Regions from separate parts of the Sporanaerobacter sp. PP17-6a genome, predicted to be linked through region 1. Evidence: a T-box and tRNA genes for the amino acid it is inferred to sense, from the RefSeq annotation. Region 1 holds a T-box; the other holds one or more tRNA genes.
What was found. The T-box of region 1 lies ahead of leuS (leucine--tRNA ligase). A T-box ahead of a tRNA ligase gene usually reads a tRNA of that ligase, here a tRNA-Leu.
Positions count from the first base shown of each region.

Region 2: it encodes a tRNA-Leu, which carries the amino acid that the T-box ahead of leuS (leucine--tRNA ligase) is inferred to sense. The anticodon was not compared.

Region 1 is NZ_FMIF01000004.1:125,190-130,201, reverse strand. Features, by position in the region: gene leuS (leucine--tRNA ligase) at 29-2,440, opposite strand; T-box leader at 2,483-2,689, opposite strand; gene asnS (asparagine--tRNA ligase) at 2,748-4,139, opposite strand; T-box leader at 4,203-4,441, opposite strand; gene PP176A_RS03610 (replication-associated recombination protein A) at 4,467-5,012, opposite strand, start outside.
Region 2 is NZ_FMIF01000036.1:77,709-82,720, forward strand. Features, by position in the region: gene PP176A_RS13520 (DJ-1/PfpI family protein) at 1-446, opposite strand, end outside; gene PP176A_RS13525 (kinase to dihydroxyacetone kinase) at 1,211-1,462, shown strand; tRNA gene PP176A_RS13535 (tRNA-Leu) at 1,842-1,927, opposite strand; gene polA (DNA polymerase I) at 2,089-4,752, shown strand; gene coaE (dephospho-CoA kinase) at 4,739-5,012, shown strand, end outside.

The DNA of each region.
Region 1 (5,012 bases):
AAAATAACCTTAGCTATCAGTTTTATATTTATTTTACTACAATATTGTATATTTTACCCGGTACAAAGATTTCTTTCACTACAGTCTTTCCTTCTATAAACTTGCTTATAGTCTCATCCCTTAAAACTTTTTCTTTTACCTTCTCCTGTGAATCATCTAAGCTGATTGTAACCCTGCCTCTCACTTTGCCGTTCACCTGAACTGCTATTTCTACCACAGTATCTATAGTTAATTTTTCATCATATTTCGGCCAAGAAGACTGATTCAACATTCCTCCAAAATTTTGTCCTACCCACATTTCTTCTGTAATATGAGGTGCTACAGGATTAAGGAGAATAAGATAAGTTTTTAATTCCGCCTTATTAATCTTTCCCGCATTATTAATTTCATTAAGAAGTGACATTAGAGTCGCAATAGCAGTATTATATTTAAGGGTCTCATAATCATTGCTTACTTTTTTAATCGCCTTGTGAATACTCTTCTTCATCTTTTCAGAATAGGAATCCCCTTCAGTCAGTATATCCTGCAGCTTCCATACTCTGTCCAGGAATCTTCTGCAGCCTTTTAATCCGTTTTCAGACCAAGGAACACTTTTTTCAAAATCGCCTATGAACATCTCATAGGTTCTCAACGTATCTGCTCCGTATTCCTTTACGATATCATCTGGATTAACCACATTTCCTCTTGATTTTGACATTTTTTCATTATTTTCTCCGAGAATCATTCCATGAGAAGTTCTCTTTTGGTATGGTTCTTTAGTAGGAGCTACTTTAATATCATACAAAAATTTATACCAGAATCTTGAATAAAGAAGGTGAAGAGTAGTATGTTCCATTCCTCCGTTATACCAGTCTACCGGAAGCCAATATTTAAGGGCTTCTTTATCTGCCAGCTCTTTATCGTTATGGGGATCGATATATCTTAAAAAATACCAAGAAGAACCTGCCCACTGAGGCATAGTATCCGTTTCTCTTTCAGCCTTCCCTCCGCATTTGGGACAAGTGGTTTCCACCCATTCTTTTATATTGGCAAGAGGCGATTCTCCGGTATCCGTAGGCTCATAGGCTTCTATATTCGGAAGCATAAGAGGAAGTTCTTCCTCAGGTATTGGAACCCATCCGCATTTTTTACAGTGAACCAATGGTATAGGTTCTCCCCAATATCTTTGACGGGAAAATACCCAGTCTCTTAATTTAAAGTTGATTTTTCGAGAACCCAGTTTCTTTTCTTCAAGCCATGATACCATTTTTTCTTTAGCCTCTTTTACATCTAAACAGTTTAAAAATCCCGAATTTACCAATTCTCCCGATTCTGTATCAATATAGGCCTCCTTCTCTACATTTCCTCCTTTTACAACTTCCACAATAGGGAGATCAAATTTTTTTGCAAATTCCCAGTCTCTGCTGTCATGAGCAGGAACAGCCATTATAGCTCCGGTGCCGTAGGAAGCAAGAACATAATCCGATACCCATATGGGAATTTCCTTTCCCGTTGCAGGATTTACAGCTTTAATCCCTTTTATTTCAACACCTGTTTTTTCCTTTACAAGCTCTGTTCTCTCAAAGTCGGATTTTTTTATGGCATTTTTTCTGTATTCATTTATTTCATCTAAATTTTCAATATCCTCTTTATATTTATCGATTAAATGATGCTCCGGTGCCAAAACCATATAAGTTGCCCCAAACAGAGTATCGGGCCTTGTAGTATATACTTTTAAGTTCTCATCTTTTCCTGCAATTTTAAAATTTACTTCTGCTCCCTCGGATTTTCCGATCCAATTTATCTGCTGAATCTTGGCCCTTTGTATATAATCTACCAAGTCAAGATCGTCTATCAGTCTTTCCGCATAGTCGGTTATTCTCAACATCCACTGATTCTTTACTTTTCTTATAACTTCTCCCCCGCATCTTTCACATTTTCCGTCTACTACTTCTTCATTTGCCAATCCTATTTTACAGGAAGTACACCAGTTTATAGGCATCTCGGTTTTATAAGCCAAGCCGTGTTCAAAGAGTTTCAAAAAAATCCATTGAGTCCATTTATAGTAATTAGGATCTGTAGTATTTATTTCCCTCGACCAGTCAAAGGAGAATCCTAAGGATTTAAGCTGAATCTTAAATCTTTTAATATTCTGTTCGGTAACCTTTTTAGGATGGATTTTATTCTTTATCGCGTAATTCTCCGTAGGCAGTCCGAAAGCATCCCATCCTATGGGGAAAAGTACATTATATCCTTCCAACCTTCTTTTTCTCGCCACAACATCAATGGCAGTATATGGCCTTGGATGGCCTACATGAAGTCCTTTTCCCGAAGGATAAGGGAATTCAATCAAGCCATAAAATTTTTTCTTACTTCTGTCATTACTTGCCTTAAATGTTTGATTCTCATCCCATATATCATGCCACTTTTTCTCTATTTCCTTTGGATTATAATCCGTCATACAATACAACCTCCTATTATAAAAAATAAAACCTTCCATCTCTATAGAGACGAAAGGTCCGCGGTACCACTCTAATTGGCAGATAAAATCTGTCCTCTTATTAAAATAACGGTTTTTTAAACCGGTTAAAGCTAATTTATTCACCTTAACAGCTCAAAGACGAGTTCAACATTTCCATTGCCGCCTTCCACCTTTCAACAGCTCTCTTTAAAACGGAAAAAGTTTACTACTTCTTGTCATCGTTTAATATTCATTTAAATATATAATAACAGATATACGGCAGTTAATCAATAGATAAAATATAACTTTAAAACTCAGCGGATTTTACTGTTCTTGGGAAAGGTATGACATCTCTTATATTGTTCATACCGGTAATATACATTATTGCTCTTTCAAACCCCAGACCGTATCCCGCATGTTTTACCCCGCCGAACTTTCTCAGTTCATTGTACCACCAATAAGTATCCTTATCTAATTTCAGCTCTTCCATTCTATTTTCTAATATATCTGGCCTTTCTTCTCTCTGGCTTCCTCCTATTATCTCTCCGATTCCGGGAACAAGCATATCTGAAGCCGCAACTGTTTTTCCATCATCATTTAATCTCATGTAAAAGGCTTTGATTTCTTTTGGGTAGTCAATTACAAATACAGGTTTTTTAATTACTTTTTCTGTAATATATCTTTCATGTTCGGTCTGTAAATCCAAGCCCCATTCTACAGGATATTGAAAGGTTTCCTTTGATTTTTTAAGTATTTCGATTGCTTCGGTATATGTGATATATTCAAATTTTGAGCTGGCTACATGGTTCAGTCTCTCTAACAATTCCTTATCTATAAATGAATTGAAAAATTTCATTTCCTCCTTGGCATTTTCCATAACATAATTGATAACATATTTCATCATATCTTCAGCTAATTTCGTAGCATCGAACAGATCGGCAAAAGCAATCTCCGGTTCAATCATCCAAAATTCTGCCGCATGTCTTCCGGTATTTGAATTCTCAGCTCTGAAAGTAGGCCCGAAGGTATATACATTCTTGAAAGCCAAAGCAAAAGCCTCCGCTTCCAACTGACCGCTTACCGTAAGATTTGTTTCTCTTCCGAAAAAATCTTTGGAATAATCAACTTTTCCTTCATCGTTCAAAGGGACATTTCCCATATCCAAAGTGGTTACATGAAACATCTCTCCTGCTCCTTCCGCATCGCTTCCGGTGATTATAGGAGTATGAACATATACAAACCCTCTTTCTTGAAAAAATTTATGAATTGCATAAGCCGCAAGGGATCTTACTCTGAATACGGCATAAAACGTATTGCTCCTCGGCCTTAAATGGGCAATCGTCCTCAGGTACTCAAAACTATGTCTTTTCTTCTGAAGAGGATAATCCTGAGCGGAACTGCCTTCCAGCTTAATCATTTTTGCCCGGATTTCAAAAGGTTGTTGTGCTTCAGGAGTCTCCTTTAACTCCCCCTGGACAGTTATTGCGGAACTTATCTGATATCTTGTTATTTCTTTGAAATTTCCCAAATTTTCATCAAAAACTATTTGAATATTCTTAAAAAAGGTTCCGTCATTTAATTCAATGAAGCCAAAGGACTTTGAGCTTCTTATGGTTCTTATCCACCCAGATATTTGGACATCCTTATCTAAATACTTTTCTTGTGCTTCAAATATTTCCCTTACTGTAGTTTTCTCCATGAAATTACTCCTTTCTCTTTAAACTGTAAAAATAATATATAAAAAAACCTTTCATCCTTCTTATGAAGGGACGAAAGGTTCGTGTTGCCACCCTAATTGCTGTCTTAAAAAACAGCCACTCTTTGCAATATATTCTATATTGCCTGCCTATAACGGTGCAGTTCCGTCATTCCTACTCTCTTTAAAGGATTTCAGCCAGAAACTCAGAGATGTTCTTCAGCATAAGCTTTGTATCGACCTTCCACCATCATCGATTCGCTTCTTACATTACTTATGTCTACTCTTCTCATCAAAGTCAATATCATATTTATATAATTATAAATTATATTACTTATATTTGTCAAATAATTTTGATAGTCTTTCTTTAATTACTTTTTCATATCCGTTTTCCGTAGGTTCATAATATTTTGCTTCTTTTAACTCGGGAGGAAGATAATCCTGCTTAACAAAGGAATTCTCATAATCATGAGGATATTTATATCCTATGCCGTGGTTAAAATCAGATGCTCCCTTATAATTTGCATCCTTTAAATAATCGGGGACTTCTCCGATTCTCTTATTTTTAACATCATCCAGAGCTTTAAGTATACCGGAAAAAGCCGCATTGCTCTTCGGGGCACAAGCCACATATACTGCTGCTTGAGCCAAGGGGATTTTCCCCTCAGGCATTCCCACTGTCTCTACCGCTTTGAACGCAGATAAAGCAACGGTTAAAGCATTGGGATCAGCGTTGCCTACGTCTTCGGAAGCACATATTATTATCCTTCTGGCAATAAATTTAGGATCTTCCCCCGCATATATCATCTTGGCAAGCCAATAAAGGGCAGCATTTGGGTCAGACCCTCTCATGCTCTTAATAAAAGCTGAAATAGT
Region 2 (5,012 bases), on a different contig from region 1:
GAAGTATAAAATTTCCCATCTACTGCCCATCTTGCATGGGTAATCCAGTCTACATTTGAGTTTACTGATTTTACCCACTTAAGGGCTCTTTTATTTGAAGTTGCTTTTTTACCATCCAGTAGATTTGTTTTTGCTAAAAGAGCAGAACCAGTGCATACCGTTAGGCAATATGTTGACTGAGCGGCGATTTGCGTTAGTTTTTCAATAAATTTTATATCCGTGACTAAAGGCCGCGCACCTTGCCCGCCTGGAACTAAGAGTATACCATAAAAATCAGCATTCTCTAACGGTGTGGTGAAAACATTTGTCCCTTGTCTACTTTTAATAATACCACCATTAATTGAAATATAGTGCATATGGTATTCTTCGATACGGCTCAAAATTTCCACAGGTCCAAATGCATCCAATGTTTCAAAATCGGGAAACAACAAAATATTTATATCCATGAAAACAATCCTCCCAACATATTTTGTACTTTGAAACTATCATATAAAACAAAATAAGTCAATTGCATTGTAATTGGCTTATTTAACAAAGTTATTCTAAGCCGAAAGCGTGGCAGTATATTTGTACCAACTTAATATCCAGATTGCTTACCATATAGTGGCGGACTATAGCAATAGAAAAATTTTAAATTAATAAATTTAACAAGCTCATAGCAACCAAATTTCAAACAACTCTATATTATATATGTGATGAAAATTCCAGAAAAAAAACTGCATATAGTCATCTCCTTTCAAAAGGGTTAAAATTAATTTTGACCCTTTTATTGAAATTTTTATCGTCGACCTCCAATAATGTAAAAACTACCGGGGTTCGACAATAATTTATTTTTTTATAAACATAAGCAAATCCAATACGTATGCCAAGATTAAGTGATAAACATACAATATTTGTTGATTTGACAAAAAAAGAGAAGTATAGTAATATCAATAAATAAATGAGTATCAGAATACCTATGAGGAATTGAAACGCGTTTGGCCTTGCCAAAGGTGGTATAGTCAGCAAGGTATCAGAATACCTATGAGGAATTGAAACAACAACTCTTCCGTCGTCGGAGTTTCGTATGCGGGAAGTATCAGAATACCTATGAGGAATTGAAACCAGGAGTTGCAGAACCGAATACAAAAGATTATACAGGGTATCAGAATATCTATGAGGAATTAAAACTATAACTTGGATGTATAAGTATAAAAATAGGAGGGTAAGTATGCTTGAATTTAAATATGATACGCAACTATTAATAGATGGGAAGAATCTTTCTGAGGATAAAATTGGTGAATATATTACCAAAAATATAAAGGGAGATTGTTTATTAGCGGTCGGCAGTGAAGAGACGATAAAAATTCATTTTCACACGAATACTCCTTGGAAAGTGCTTGAATATTGTGCTTCACTGGGCGATGTTTATGATGTTGTCATAGAAAATATGGAACGACAAACCAATGGCCTAAAAGGCTAAACACAATTATATATGAGAGAAATTAGGATAAACAAAAGGGCCCATTAATTTGGGCCTTTTTTTGACTGGAAATATCTGAATTTTAATTTATAAAAAACAATAATAAAAGAAAGTCAAAATTTTATTGGAATTTCAGCAAAAAAATGAAAGTTTGACTTCAACAGATCAAAATAAATATGGTAATACTGTAGTAATGCATCATTTTAATGGAAAAGAACCAATGGAAGAAGTGACAAAAAATGATCTTATTATGATTAAAAAAACATTATATAATTTTTTTACAAAGGCTTTATTGACAATAAATAATAAAATAAAAATAGTAGGGATTATTTGTCCCTACTTATTTTTTAAAAATCATAGTCTGTGCGAATAGTAATAATGCCGAAGGCGGGAGTCGAACCCGCACGAGGTTTAAGCCCCACTGGATTTTGAGTCCAGCACGTCTGCCAATTCCATCACTTCGGCTTAACGGTTACAAAAAATATGTTAACATATAACAAAACAAAAATCAAGATATTATTTTAAATTGTTTACTGATTATTTTTTTTAGGATATACTTATTATGAAGCTGTTAAAAAATAATAGCTTATATAAGAATATGGGGAGATGATTTTTTGGATAAACTCATGATAATTGATGGAAGCAGCCTTTTATATAGGGCTTTTTATGCGCTGCCTCTTTTGTCTACAAAAGATGGAATATATACTAATGGGGTATATGGATTTTTGACTATGTTTTATAAGATAAAGGATGAATATGACCTGGATTATATATGTATAGCTTTTGACAAGAAAGGGCCAACTTTCAGGCATATAGAATTTGATAAATATAAGGCAAATAGGCAGCAGATGCCTAATGAATTGTCTATACAGTTCCCCATACTCAAAGAAGTGTTAAAAGCAATGAATGTTACCTTTATTGAAACAGATGGATATGAAGCTGATGACATTGCAGGCACTGTATGCAATATAGGAAAAGAAAACAATATGGAAGTTATATTGGTGTCAGGGGATAAGGATTATCTTCAGCTTGTTTCTCCTCATTCCAAAGTTCTTTTAGTCAGAAAGGGAATAACTCAATTAGAAGAATATGACGAGAAAAAAATGGAAGAACGATATGGAATTACTTCCCAACAATTTATAGATTTAAAAGGCCTTATGGGAGATCAGTCCGATAATATTCCGGGGGTTCCCGGAATTGGAGAAAAAACGGGAATTAAACTTATAAAGCAGTTCGGCTCCATTGAAAATATTTTTGAACATATAGATGAGGTTTCCGGAAATAAAGTTAAAAATTCTTTAATAGAATATAAACAAGGAGCATTTATGAGCAGGAAATTATCTGAAATAATAACAAATGTTCCGCTGGATATTAAATTGGAAGATCTGAAAGTCAGAAAAGCTGATTTCAAACAATTAAAAGAAATTTATGAGAAATTGGAATTCAAAAGCTTAATTAATAAGATTCCGGAAGATGAAATTGAACACAATAATAAGAATATCTATAGATCGGAATACTTTATAGGAGGAAAAGATAATATTAATACAATCTTAAAGGGAATAGATAAGGAAAAGAAATTTTCTTTTAAATTTGTATTTGAGGATTCGGATTATATAAAAGATGAGATATTAGGAGTTGCCTTAAAATGTAATGATTTTCCTTCGTTATATTTGGATTTTTTGGGAGAACCTTCTTTAATAGATGAATTTAAGCATAATTTTAAAGAATATTTTGAGAGAGATGATATAGAAAAGATAGGTCATGACTTAAAGGGAGATATCTTAGGATTATTTAGGATGGGAATAGATATTAAAAATATTACATTTGATAGTGCCATTGCGCAATATTTAATTAATCCTTCTCAAACGGATTATAGTATTGGAAAATTATCTGAAAAATATTTGAATGTAAATATTGAAGATAAAGAAAAAATATTGGGGAAAGGGAAAAACAAGAGGACTTTTAAAGATTTATCCGTATCGGAGAGAGCAGAATATTTTTCAAACATACTTAATATGGTTTATTCCTTAGAAAATACTATGGAGGGATTTATTGAAAGCTTTGGTATGACTGAACTTTATAACAATGTAGAATTGCCCCTTATAGAGGTATTGGCCAGCATGGAATGGTATGGATTTAAAGTAGACGAAAATATACTTAAAAGTCTTGGAGAGGAATTTGAAGAAGAAATAGAAAAATTGACACATAAAATATTTGATTTAGCAGGAGAAGAATTTAATATAAATTCACCAAAGCAATTGGGAGAAATATTATTTGAAAAACTGAATCTTCCTGTTATTAAAAAGACAAAAACCGGATATTCTACAGATGCGGAAGTGCTGGAAAAATTAAAGGATAAACATTCCATAGTTGATAATATCCTTAAATATAGACAGTTAGTCAAATTAAAATCTACCTATATTGACGGATTTATTGCTTTAATTGATAAGAATACTGGCAGAATTCATTCCAGTTTTAATCAAACAGTTACGAATACAGGAAGAATAAGCAGTACCGAGCCAAATCTCCAGAATATACCTGTAAAAACTGAAGAGGGAAAGAGAATACGAAAGGCTTTTGTTCCAGAAAATAATGATTATCTGTTAGTTGATGGAGATTATTCTCAAATAGAGCTGAGAGTGTTGGCTCATATCTCCGACGATCCAAAATTAAAGGAATCATTTTTTCATGATGAAGACATTCATACAAGGACCGCAAGCGAAGTTTTTAAAGTAAAAAAAGAAGATGTAACACCTGCCATGAGAGGAAGAGCTAAGGCGGTTAATTTTGGAATAATATATGGCATAAGTGATTATGGCCTTTCAAGAAATTTAAATATATCTCGAAAAGAAGCAAAGGAATATATCAAAAATTATCTTGAAAATTATAGTATGGTAGAAAGCTATATGGATGATATAGTGAAAAGAGGCAGGGAAACGGGGTATGTTGAAACTATACTTCATAGAAGAAGATATATTCCCGAATTGAATTCCAAAAATTTTAATGTAAGGAGTTTTGGAGAAAGAATTGCTATGAATACCCCTATTCAGGGAAGTGCCGCAGATATAATAAAAGTGGCGATGGTTAATGTCTATTATGAACTTAAGAAGAGAAAATTAAAATCAAGATTGATACTTCAGATCCATGATGAATTGATAGTAGAAGCAGAGAAAGAAGAAAAGGATGAAGTGATGAAATTGCTAAAGGATATAATGGAAAAATCTACTGTTCTAAATGTTCCTTTAAAAGCTGATGTAAAAGTAGGTGAAAGTTGGTATGAAACAAAATAGATGTAAGATTATAGGAATCACCGGAGGAATAGCTTCGGGTAAGAGTACGGTTTCCGATATATTGAGAAAGAAAGGATATACAGTAATTGACGCAGATGATATTTCACGAAAAGTAACAGACATTGGAGAATCCGCTTATGAAAAGATACATGAATATTTCGGCGATGACATTCTTAGAAAAGATTTATCTATAGATAGAAAAAAATTGGGAAGCATTATATTTGGTGATGAAGAAAAAAGAAAAAAATTAAATGAGATGG